One region of the Yokenella regensburgei genome, then DNA from elsewhere that is predicted to be linked to it. Evidence: riboswitches for the same ligand, from Rfam matches in the RefSeq annotation. Region 1 holds a riboswitch; each other region holds the start of a gene.
What was found. A riboswitch is a leader RNA that binds a small molecule or an ion and turns the genes downstream of it on or off. The one in region 1 is predicted to bind thiamine pyrophosphate.
Positions count from the first base shown of each region.

Region 2: linked by a shared signal. The riboswitch ahead of thiC (phosphomethylpyrimidine synthase ThiC) and the one ahead of thiM (hydroxyethylthiazole kinase) in region 1 are both predicted to bind thiamine pyrophosphate.
Region 3: linked by a shared signal. The riboswitch ahead of thiB (thiamine ABC transporter substrate binding subunit) and the one ahead of thiM (hydroxyethylthiazole kinase) in region 1 are both predicted to bind thiamine pyrophosphate.

Region 1 is NZ_RBIZ01000003.1:442,257-446,397, reverse strand. Features, by position in the region: gene C7387_RS02175 (PfkB family carbohydrate kinase) at 1-150, shown strand, start outside; gene C7387_RS02170 (GntR family transcriptional regulator) at 124-870, opposite strand; gene thiD (bifunctional hydroxymethylpyrimidine kinase/phosphomethylpyrimidine kinase) at 949-1,749, opposite strand; gene thiM (hydroxyethylthiazole kinase) at 1,746-2,528, opposite strand; TPP riboswitch at 2,563-2,659, opposite strand; gene C7387_RS02155 (YadA C-terminal domain-containing protein) at 3,159-4,097, shown strand.
Region 2 is NZ_RBIZ01000011.1:6,807-10,947, reverse strand. Features, by position in the region: gene thiE (thiamine phosphate synthase) at 1-508, opposite strand, end outside; gene thiC (phosphomethylpyrimidine synthase ThiC) at 508-2,406, opposite strand; TPP riboswitch at 2,492-2,601, opposite strand; gene C7387_RS22735 (Rsd/AlgQ family anti-sigma factor) at 2,655-3,149, opposite strand; gene nudC (NAD(+) diphosphatase) at 3,244-4,017, shown strand; gene hemE (uroporphyrinogen decarboxylase) at 4,057-4,141, shown strand, end outside.
Region 3 is NZ_RBIZ01000005.1:506,207-510,347, reverse strand. Features, by position in the region: partial or broken gene C7387_RS17470 (sugar efflux transporter) at 1-626, opposite strand, end outside; gene sgrR (HTH-type transcriptional regulator SgrR) at 849-2,504, shown strand; TPP riboswitch at 2,540-2,636, shown strand; gene thiB (thiamine ABC transporter substrate binding subunit) at 2,669-3,652, shown strand; gene thiP (thiamine/thiamine pyrophosphate ABC transporter permease ThiP) at 3,628-4,141, shown strand, end outside.

The DNA.
Region 1 (4,141 bases):
GGCGGCATGCTTGCCGGGCTGGCGGCGGGCTGGTCGCTTGCTGAGGCGGTAACGTTGGGCAACGCCGTGGCGTCCTGGGTGGTCGGGCATCGCGGTGGCGACTGTGCCCCCACCCGCGAGGAACTACTCCTCGCAAACAAAAACGTATAGGTCGCTTCGGCAGTAGCTGATGCTGTATTCAATCGGTCGCTGGAGCTGATCCAGCGCCACCTGTTTAATCACCAGCACCGGGATGCGGTCATCCATCCGAATGTGCGACTGAAACTCAGCGTCCGGCATCCGGGCGCTGACCCGCGAGCGGGTGCGCTGGGGGAAGATATTCTGGCTGCGGAAATAGTCGTACAGAGAAATGCCGATAGCGTCGGCGTCGGCAATCAGCGGCACTGGCACGTAAGACTCTTCTATCGACACCGCGTCCTCATCCACATAACGAATACGTTTGAGTAAAAAGACCTCGCTGCGCGGCGTGAGCGACAGCGCCGTTGCCACCTCTTCCGGGCACTCCACGATACGCTTGTTGACCCACAGGGTATCCGGCTTTTTGCCCCGCAGTACCACCTGCTGGGAGAACCCTCGCGCCTCTTTCAGCGAATACTCAAAGATATTGTTAATCTGCGTACCGTAACCCCGCGCCCGGGTTACCACGCCCTCTTCTTCCAGCGTCTGCATCGCCTTGCGCACGGTGATACGCGATACCCCGGTAAGCTGACTGAGGTCGCGCTCGCCCGGCAGGATATTGCCATGCTCAAGCCAGCCGCTGCGCACGGCGTTTTTCACCGTTTCCGCAAACTTGAGGTACAGCGGCATGTTGTCTCCTGCGGCGATTCGCTCATTCAACTGCTCAATAAGTCGGGTATGCGCTTGTTCCATCGGATCTTTTCCTGGCTGTGGGCTACAGCCAGTATATACGCATAACCCTGCCGGTTGCATCAGGATAGCCTGCGCGATTTACCACCACGCGTGAAAGTGATGCACCGGGCCAATACCGTGCCCAACCTCGAGTGAATCCGCCTGCGCCAGCGCTTTTGACAGCCAGGCTTTGGCTTCCGGCACCGTTTCCTGCCAGCTGGAGTGGCGCGGACGCAGCGCCGCCAGCGCCGCCGACAGCGTGCAGCCGGTGCCGTGGGTGTTTTTGGTCACTACGCGCGGGGCGGTAAAGCGGTATTCCCCCAGAGCGGTAAACAACCAGTCCGGGCTTTCGGCATCGTCGAGGTGGCCGCCCTTCATCAGCACCGCCTCGCAGCCGAGCGCCCGCAGCGCCCGACCCTGCTCCAGCATTTCCCGCTCGTTTTGGGCATGAGGCGCATCCAGCAACGCCGCGGCCTCCGGCAGGTTCGGGGTGATAAGAGACACCTGCGGCAACAGATGCTGGCGCAGGCTCTCTACCGCCGACGGCGACAGCAGCGGATCGCCACTTTTCGCCAGCATCACGGTATCCAGCACCACATTCTGAATGGCATAACGCTGCAGGCGCTCCGCGACGGCTTCAACAATATCCGTCTCTGCCAGCATACCGATTTTGGTGGTATCGATGCGCACGTCGCTGAACACGGAATCAAGCTGGGCGGCAACAAAATCGGGTTCGATACGATACACCGACTGTACGCCGCGCGTGTTTTGTGCCACCAGCGCGGTAATCACCGAGCAGCCGTAAGCGCCCAGCGCTGAAAAGGTTTTTAAATCCGCCTGAATCCCCGCTCCGCCGCTTGGGTCGGTGCCAGCAATGGTAAGTGCGTTAATCCGCTTCATGCCCGCACCTCCAGGGTATACAGCGCATCAAGGAACGCCGGCACAAAGCTGCCTGGCCCCTGCCCCTGTCGGGTTGCACGCTCCCCGGCGCGTTTCATTATCATGCAGGCAGCGGCAACGTTTTCCAGATGATTGCCCGGCAGCGCCGTACAAGCCGCCACGACCGCCGACAGCGCACAGCCGGTACCAACGACCCGGGTCATGAGCAACGATCCACCGGCAACCGCCAGCGTGCGCTGACCGTCGGTAACGAAATCGACCTCTCCCGTAACCACGACGATCGCACCGGTCTCTGCGGCCAGCCGTTGCGCCGCCGGTAGCGCCGCCTGCGCCTGTTCGGTGGAGTCCACACCGCGACCGCCACGGCTTTCCTGCGCCAGAGCGAGTATTTCAGAAGCATTCCCGCGAATAACCGTCGGGTGGAGCGTCAGCAACTGCTGGCAGAAGCGGGTGCGCAGCGTTAAGCCGCCTACCGCCACCGGATCCAGCGTCCAGGGTTTTTCGGCGGCCACCGCACTATCTACCGCGGCACGCATGGCACGCGCACGTTTTTCGGTGAGCGTACCGACGTTAATCAACAGCGCATCAGCAACTGCCGCGAATTCGGTAGCTTCAGAAGGGTCAATAACCATCGCCGGAGAAGCCCCCAGCGCCAGCAGCACGTTGGCGGTAAAAGTTTGCACCACGTCATTGGTCATGCAGTGCACCAGCGGAGAGCGGGATTTCAGGTGGTCGATAGTGTGGGCGAGTTGCCCTGGGGAAAGCAGGTCAGGTTGCATAAGCACTCCCGCCAGGCCGTTAAGAAGCGATGACCTGGCAGGCCACTGACTTCCCTACGCTGGCATTATCCAGATCAGGTGGTACGGGTATTTCTCAGCCTTCACAAGGAAGGGCACCCCGAGTCATTTAGTGCAAAATCAAATAGTTATATTTGATTCATTGCGGTAAATAGTGTAGCCGTGTCCAGGGAACCTACGCAAGGAGTTTCCTGGGTTTATCAGCATAAATGATAAAAAAACCACGTTAAATCCCGATTAATTGATAAAAACAAGAATCTCATGCATTTATTTAAATAACCTATAGATAAAACCATTAATTAGATAATTACACCTTTAATTATGGCCACTTACTAGTTAATAAAATCACATATAACACTTTATTTACGCGATTTAATAAATAATTAATACCCTCCGTTATCATCGCTAATAATTTTAGCTAATAATGCTTAATGTGACTTAGATCAATATTTTTACCCTCACCTTCCGGGATAGTTGCTTCGAGTTACGAAAAAAGCAATTAAACGAAAATTGCGCAGACTCAATAATAAAATTAATTAGAATTAACAATAAGTTAAATCTTTCACTACCAGGATAGCGAATCCACTTTTAGTTAATGATGAGAGCTTGTAAATGAATAGTATTAAAACTGTTGTAGGTGTTGTTGCGTCTGGAGTCCTGTTCGCCGGGTTTATAGGCAATACTTATGCTGCTACCATTTCTACAGACGATGTAGTAGATAGTTTAGGCTGGACTCAAACAGAAATTAATCAACAGGCTGCCGATCGTGATGATAATCTCTATCAGACATCTGCAAATAACCACTCTTCGATTATTAACTTGCAACAAGAAAACCTGTTGCGAGATGATCGTATTACAACCACTGAAAAGAAATCAGCTGAAGCTTTGCTGGGCGTAGCTAAAAATGGGACTGATATTATTAACCTGCAAAATGAAACGAACCTGCAGGGGCAAGTGCTGACGAACCACGATCAGCGTATTACCGATCTTGAGAATGCGCCAAAACCAACGAATGGTAAGGATGGCATAAATGGTATCGACGGGATTAATGGTAAGGATGGTGCTCAGGGCATAACCGGTGCTAACGGTTCTGATGGCAAAGACGGAATTAACGGTAAAGACGGCGTTACCACCACCGTTACCCAGCTAGACGCCGTGACACAGGCTAAAGTTGCGAAGAATAGCCAGGCCATTACCACCACCTCAGGTCAGGCGGCAAGCGTGGCTCAGGATCTGAAAGACGCGAAGTCCTTCTTTAGCCAGCAGCAGGCCAGCAATAACGCGCAGTTTAAATCCCTGCACGACGAGGTCGACAGTAATAAGAAAGAGGCCCGTAGCGGTGCAGCAAGCGCGGTGGCTATAGCTTCTATGCCTCAGGTTGAAGCGGGTCAAACCGTTATGTTCTCCGCGGGTGTTGGCTCGTTTAAAGATGAACAAGCGATGAGCGTAGGTGCATCCTTCCATGCCGGAGTGGCGACGGTTAAAGCCGGTATAAGCGATTCAACCAATAATGATTTTGCAATGGGCGCAGGGGTTGGCATTGGTTTTTAAAAACCATGACTAAATACATTTTTCTTTCCGCCGTGCTTTATATT
Region 2 (4,141 bases), on a different contig from region 1:
CAAGGCTTATCCCACCTATTGCCACTGTAGGGTAGTCCTTCAGACGAGCAATATGCGCTGCCAGCTGCTCGAGCCCCTGAGGAGACGAAGGCATCTGCTTGGTCTGTGTCGGGAAGACGTGACCGAGTGCGATATAAGAAGGACGCGCTGCCAGGGCGACGTCAATCTCCATGTCGTCGTGGGTTGATACACCGAGCCGCAGCCCGGCAGCACGAATGGCGTTCAGGTCGGTCGTCTCAAGATCTTCCTGACCGAGATGTACGCCATACGCATTGTGCTTAATTGCCAGGCGCCAGTAGTCGTTGATGAACAGGCGGGCGTCGTAACGACGCCCCAGCGCAATGGCGGCGGCCACGTCCGCTTCTACCTCTGCGTCGCGCTTATCCTTGATGCGTAGCTGAAGTGTGCGTACCCCTGCCTGCAACAGACGTTCGATCCACTCAACGCTATCAACCACCGGGTAAAGTCCCAGTCGGAAGGGAACGGATGGAAAATCAGGTTGATACATCACACCTCCTCCTGTTTGAGGTAGATTTCCCCCCCTTTGGCGCGGAAGTTGTTCGACATATCCGCCATCCCTACTTCAATAGCCTGTTTTGCCGCGTAGTCGCGCACTTCCTGGGTGATTTTCATCGAGCAGAATTTCGGTCCGCACATTGAGCAGAAGTGGGCGACTTTACCGGATTCCTGCGGCAGGGTTTCATCGTGGTAGGCGCGGGCGGTGAACGGGTCGAGCGCCAGGTTGAACTGATCTTCCCAGCGGAATTCAAAGCGTGCTTTCGACATGGCGTTATCGCGGATCTGCGCCCCAGGGTGTCCTTTCGCCAGGTCAGCGGCGTGGGCGGCGATTTTGTAGGTAATCAGCCCCTGTTTAACATCTTCTTTATTTGGCAGGCCGAGGTGCTCTTTTGGCGTGACATAGCAGAGCATTGCACAGCCGAACCAGCCGATCATTGCAGCACCAATGCCGGAGGTGAAGTGGTCATAACCCGGTGCGATGTCGGTAGTCAATGGCCCCAGTGTATAGAACGGGGCTTCGTGGCAATGCTCCAGCTCTTCGGTCATGTTGCGGCGGATCATCTGCATTGGCACATGTCCTGGACCTTCAATCATTACCTGTACGTCATATTCCCAGGCGATTTTGGTCAGTTCGCCAAGGGTGTGTAGTTCAGCAAACTGGGCTTCGTCGTTGGCATCCTGAATGGAGCCCGGACGCAGACCGTCGCCCAGCGACAAAGAAACATCATAGGCGGCGCAGATTTCGCAAATCTCGCGGAAGCGCTCGTAGAGGAAGTTCTCTTTATGATGGGAAAGGCACCACTTCGCCATGATAGATCCACCGCGCGAAACAATACCTGTCAGGCGTTTGGCGGTCATCGGAACGTAGCGCAGCAGGACGCCTGCGTGAATGGTGAAGTAGTCCACGCCCTGTTCCGCCTGCTCCAGCAGGGTATCGCGGAACGCTTCCCAGGTAAGATCTTCGGCGATCCCGTTCACCTTCTCCAGCGCCTGGTAGATCGGAACCGTACCGATTGGCACCGGGCTGTTACGCAGGATCCACTCACGGGTTTCATGAATATAGCGGCCGGTGGAGAGATCCATCACTGTGTCTGCGCCCCAGCGGGTCGACCACACTAATTTCTCCACTTCTTCTTCGATAGAAGAGGTCACCGCCGAGTTACCGATGTTGGCGTTGACCTTCACGAGGAAGTTGCGCCCGATGATCATCGGTTCTGATTCAGGGTGGTTAATATTTGCTGGAATGATGGCGCGGCCGGCGGCAACTTCATCGCGAACGAATTCCGGTGTGATGTTTTCCGGCAGACGGGCACCAAAGCCCTCTCCCGGATGCTGGTGGCGGAGCACTTCGCTGCGGATACGCTCGCGGCCCATGTTTTCGCGAATGGCGATGAATTCCATCTCCGGGGTCACAATCCCCTGGCGGGCATAGTGCAGTTGAGTCACGCATTTACCCGCTTTGGCGCGTTTTGGCGTGAGGAGGCCGGTGAAGCGCAGTTCATCAAGGCCATCGTCTGCCAGGCGCTCTTTGGCCCAGGCAGAGCTACGGTCGCTGAGTACTTCGCTGTCGTGACGGGCTTCAATCCACGGCAGGCGCAGCTTCTCAAGGCCCTGCTGGACGTTAATTGCAATAGCCGGGTCGCCATAAGGGCCGGAGGTGTCATAAACCGGAACGGCTTCGTTCTCTTCAAACTGCGGGTTATCTTTGCTGCCACCGGTGAGGGTGGGGCTCAGCTGGATTTCACGCATGGGGACGCGGATATCCGGCTGCGAACCTTCAATATAGATACGTAATGAGTTGGGGAACGCGGTGCCTTCCAGGGTATCGATAAAGTGTTGGGCCTGGGCGCGCTGTTCGCGGCGTGACGGTTTAGTAGTTGCAGACATAGCTCATTCCAGATAGTAAAGGACATGGCTTGTCAGACGACGGAGGGAGTAATGGGTGTGCGCACCCCTGAGGGTAGCAGCGTAAAGCTGGATTACTCTTGTTCCCTTCGCAGGTTTTAACCTGATCAGGTTCCGCGGATCCCGAATTAACGGTCTCAGCCCGTGTTCGCACACTGGGCACTCCGACAAGATAGCAATCCCCTCCGCAGAGGGGAACGGATGTAAACTACGCGTTAATGATTAAGAACTCAAGCGGGACGTACCGCGCTTGTGCCGTTGAGATTGAGGTTGTTGTCAAACGCCAGCACGATGAGCTTATCTTCCAGCGCGAAACGAGCTTCCAGCGCCTCACCTATCCCGGACAACGCCTGCTGAAACTCGCGGTAGTTGTCGTGATCGATGGCATTTTCAAGATTAGAGTCGTAGTAATCCATGATCTGCTGGGTGTTGGCTTCCAGCCGAGAGCACAGTTTTGTCGCCGTTAAATGTGGGTTATTCCCTTCCATTTCGCTGATAATGCGTTCATAAATATTAAAATGTCCGGCGGAAAGATAGTCCACCAGGCCCTGACAGAAATCATCCAGCGCTTTTTCATTCAGACGCATATAGGATTCTTTGCCAGGCTTGATGCCAACCAGATTGTAGTAAGTCACGAGCAGATGCTTACGCACATGTAGCCACTGATCGATGAATTTACTTGTTCCGCCAACGCGTTCGGTCAGGCTTTCTAACTGGTTTAGCATGTTTGACTCCGCAATTTAAGATTTAAAACGGCTCACCTGAAATGTAAAAATTATGTTGTCAAGGTGCCAGTGAAGCGAAGGTAGTGCAATAGATATGGATCGTATAATTGAAAAATTAGACAGCGGTTGGTGGATAGTCAGCCATGAACAGAAATTATGGCTACCGCAGGGTGAATTACCATACGGTAAGGCAGGAAATTACGATCTTGTGGGACAGACCGCACTTCAGATAGGTGAATGGCAGGGCGAGCCGGTCTGGCTGGTGCAGCAAAAACGCCAGCATGATATGGCCTCGGTACGCCAGGTGATTGACCAGGATGTGGGGCTGTTTCAGCTTGCTGGCCGTGGCGTACAACTGGCGGAGTTCTATCGTTCTCATAAGTATTGTGGCTACTGCGGGCATACCATGCACCCGAGCAAAACCGAATGGGCGATGCTCTGCAGCCACTGTCGTGAACGCTATTATCCGCAGATTGCACCCTGCATGATTGTCGCCATTCGCCGTGACGATACCCTTCTCCTGGCCCAGCACACCCGGCATCGTAACGGTGTACATACCGTGCTGGCAGGCTTTGTTGAAGTGGGGGAAACCCTGGAACAGACGGTCGCGCGTGAGGTAATGGAGGAGAGCGGTATCAAGGTGAAAAACCTGCGTTACGTGACCTCGCAACCCTGGCCGTTCCCGCAATCGCTGATGACCGCTTTTATGGCCGATTATGACAGCGGCGAGATAGTGATTGATAAGAAAGAGCTGCTGGAGGCGAACTGGTATCGCTATGACAATTTACCGCTTCTACCTCCGCCGGGTACGGTGGCGCGACGGCTGATTGAAGATACCGTGGCAATGTGTCGGGCAGAGTACGAATGACATGATAGACTGGCGCTCTGTAGCTAAAGGAATGTGAAAATGACCGAACTGAAAAACGATCGTTACCTGCGCGCGCTGCTGCGCCAGCCAGTAGATGTCACTCCGGTATGGATGATGAGACAGG
Region 3 (4,141 bases), on a different contig from region 1:
AACGTCGGTCACGGCAACGGCGGCGGGCTGCTCCACCCGAGCCACCGTCGGCAACGCCAGCGCTATCAGCAGCAAGCTCACCACGAAGATCCCGGCGGCGATAGTGAACATGGTGGTAAAGCCGTAATTAAGCGCCAGCATGAACGCCAGCGTGGGCCAATCACCCAGGCAAGCGACAACTGAGCACGCATGACCGAGCTGAACATCACCACTTCTCGCGCCGAACTGTCGGCATATTCACGCGCCAGGGCAAACAGCTGAGGCATGGCAGTATTGGCAAGCGATGCCAACAGCACGCCGCAGGTGATAAGCGTCAGGTAATGGCGGTTAAACGCGAACAACAACGCGTTACCCACCGCCATCAGACAGCACAGCATGATGAGCTTACGCCGATCGCCCCGGCTGTCGGACCGTTTCGCCAGCCACAGGCTGACAAGGATCCCGGCAATGGCGTTAACGGTATAAAACAGCCCGACCCAGAAAGGTTCCGCCCCCACTTCGCGGCTCAAAAACAAACTGAGCGTCGGAGCCTGCAGCGCACCGGCCACGCCCATCATGAAAGCCACCAGCATAAAAGCCGCGTAGACGCCGTTGAGCCGCCGTCCCATCGTCACCAACCAGAGCATGAATCATCCTTAACGCAAACAGGAAACGAAAAAAGCCAGCAGAAATTTTCTGCTGGCGGGTGATTACACCAATACTCAGTCACACATGATTCGGGCTGGCCGAGGAGCACATTAACGGGATGTAACTTCCAGGTGCATCATCGACTCGCTTCATCGAGAGCCATTATTGGCCTAATATAGGGATTAATAAATTGCTGAGTTTTTGTCGGGAGTTCCTCTTTTATGTCGTCTGCTCGCCTGCAACAACAGTTCATCCGCTTATGGCAGTGCTGTGAGGGGAAAACGCAAGAAACGACCCTGAATGAGCTGGCAGAGTTACTGAGCTGCTCGCGCCGCCATATGCGCACCTTGCTCAACACCATGGAATCGCGCGGTTGGTTGACGTGGGAAGCCGAAGCCGGACGCGGCAAACGCTCACGCCTGACCTTCCTCTACACCGGCCTTGCCCTGCAGCAGCAGCGCGCCGAAGACCTGCTGGAGCAGGACCGCATCGATCAGCTGGTGCAACTGGTTGGCGATAAGGCGACCGTGCGGCAAATGCTGGTATCGCACCTTGGTCGTAGCTTCCGCCAGGGGCGGCATATCCTGCGCGTGCTGTACTATCGCCCGATGCGCAACCTGCTTCCCGGTACGCCGCTTCGCCGCTCTGAAACCCATATCGCCCGGCAAATCTTCAGCTCGCTGACGCGTATAAATGAGGAAAATGGGGAACTGGAAGCCGATATTGCTCACCACTGGCAGCAAATTTCCCCTTTGCACTGGCGCTTTTTCTTGCGTCCTGGTATTCACTTCCACAATGGCCGTGAACTGGAAATGGCGGATGTGATCGTTTCTTTGAAGCGGGCCAGCGCGCTGCCGTTATATGGCCATATCACGCAGGTCGCTTCTCCTACCGCCTGGACGCTGGACGTGCACCTTTCGCAGCCAGATCAGTGGCTGCCGTGGCTACTCGGGCATGTCCCTGCGATGATCCTGCCGCAGGAGTGGGCCTCAATGCCGCATTTCTCCCGCTTGCCGGTAGGCACGGGTCCCTACGCCGTTGCGCGGAATAATGAAAACCAGCTCAAGATCCACGCCTTTGAAGAGTATTTTGGCTACCGGGCGCTTATCGACGAAGTGAACGTCTGGGTACTTCCGGAAATCAGCGAAGAGGTTAGCTGCGGGCTGACGCTGGAAGGCCCGACAACCGGAGAAAAAGCGGTAGAGAGCCGTCTCGAAGAGGGTTGTTACTACATGCTGTACGATGCCCGCTCGCACAAGGGTGCCTGCCAGGATGTACGCCAGTGGGTAAGCCAGGTGCTCTCTCCGGCGAGCCTGCTGTATCACGCCGACCAACAGTATCAGGGATACTGGTTCCCGGCCTACGGTCTGCTACCGCGCTGGCACCATGCCCGCCCGGGCCAGGGTGAGAAGCCTGCCGGACTGGAATCCCTGACGCTGACCTACTATCGTGAACACGTTGAACATCACAACATCGCGCAAATCATGGCTCGGTTGCTCGCCGAACACGGGGTACAGCTCGAGATTCAGGAGCTGGACTACGACGAATGGCACCGTGGCGAAGTGGTGAGCGATATGTGGCTGAACAGCGCCAACTTCACCCTGCCGCTCGATTTCTCTATTTTTGCCCAGCTGTATGAAGTACCGCTTATTCAACACTGCATTCCTGTCGACTGGGAAAAAGAGGCTGCCCGCTGGCATGCCGGAGAGATGAATCTGGCGAACTGGTGCCAGCAGCTCATCAACCAGCGCGCTATTGTGCCGCTGATCCACCACTGGTTGATGATTCAGGGACAGCGCAGTATGCGCGGCTTGCGTATGAACACGCTCGGCTGGTTTGACTTTAAGTCAGCCTGGTTCGCGCCACCGGAGCCCTGATACTTTCGTAACCGAGGCAAAATCATTACACTAGGCCGTTCTCAACGGGGTGCTGCGCCTGCGCGGCTGAGAAAATACCCGTCGAACCTGATCCGGATAACGCCGGCGAAGGGATTTGAGGCTGACTCAAAATCCTTTGCCACCTGGTTAACTTGAGGTGCAAAGTGTTAAAAAAACTCCTGCCGTTACTGACATTGGCCGCGCTTCCTGCGTTCGCTAAACCCGTTCTTACCGTTTACACCTACGACTCTTTCTCCGCCGACTGGGGTCCGGGGCCGGTGGTGAAAAAAGCCTTTGAAGCCGACTGCGACTGCGAGCTTAAGTTTGTGGCGCTGGAAGACGGCGTTTCTCTGCTTAACCGTCTGCGGATGGAAGGCAAGAACAGCAAAGCCGACGTGGTGCTGGGCCTTGATAACAACCTGCTCGAGGCTGCAACTCAGACCGGTTTGTTCGCCAAAAGCGGCGTTCCGACTGAGAGCGTAAAAGTACCGGGCGGCTGGAAAAACGACACCTTTGTGCCATACGACTACGGCTACTTCGCCTTCGTGTATGACAAAAACAAGCTGAAGAACCCGCCGAAGAGCCTGAAAGAACTGGTGGAAAGCGACCAGAAGTGGCGCGTGATTTACGAGGATCCGCGCACCAGTACGCCGGGTCTCGGCCTGCTGCTGTGGATGCAAAAAGTCTATGGTGACAAAGCCCCTGACGCCTGGCAGAAGCTGGCGAAAAAAACCGTCACAGTGACCAAAGGCTGGAGCGAAGCCTACGGCCTGTTCCTCAAAGGGGAAAGTGACCTGGTGCTGAGCTATACCACCTCTCCGGCCTACCACATTATTGAAGAGAAGAAAGATCAGTACGCCGCCGCCGACTTCAGCGAAGGCCACTACCTGCAGGTGGAAGTTGCCGCCCGGACTGCCGCCAGCAAGCAGCCGCAGTTAGCAGAAAAATTCCTGAAATTTATGGTTTCTCCGGGCTTCCAGCAGGCGATCCCAACCGGCAACTGGATGTATCCGGTGACCGACGCTGCACTTCCTGCCGGATTTGAAAAATTGGTCAAACCGTCAACCACGCTGGAGTTCACCCCGCAGCAGGTGGCATCTGAGCGCCAGAACTGGACCCGGGCATGGCAACGCGCCGTCAGCCAGTAATCCCTGGCTGGCTCATTCCCGGTCTGACGGCGTCCACGTTGATGGTCGCCGTCGCACTGGCGGCCTTTTTTGCCCTGTGGTTTAACGCCCCCGCCGGATCGTGGGGTGATTTGCTGCAGGACAGCTACCTGTGGCACGTGGTGCGCTTCTCGTTCTGGCAGGCGTTTCTCTCCGCGCTGCTCTCCGTGGTACCGGCTATTTTTCTCGCCCGCGCGCTCTACAGACGCCGTTTCCCCGGCCGCAACGCTCTGCTACGCCTGTGCGCCATGACCTTAATTCTGCCGGTGCTGGTGGCGGTATTTGGCATTCTTAGCGTGTATGGTCGCCAGGGCTGGCTGTCCACCCTGTTTCAGGCGCTGGGCTGGGAGTGGACGTTCTCGCCCTACGGTCTGCAGGGCATTCTGCTGGCACACGTCTTCTTTAACATGCCGATGGCAACGCGCCTGCTATTGCAGGCGCTGGAGCAAATCCCCGGCGAACAGCGCCAGC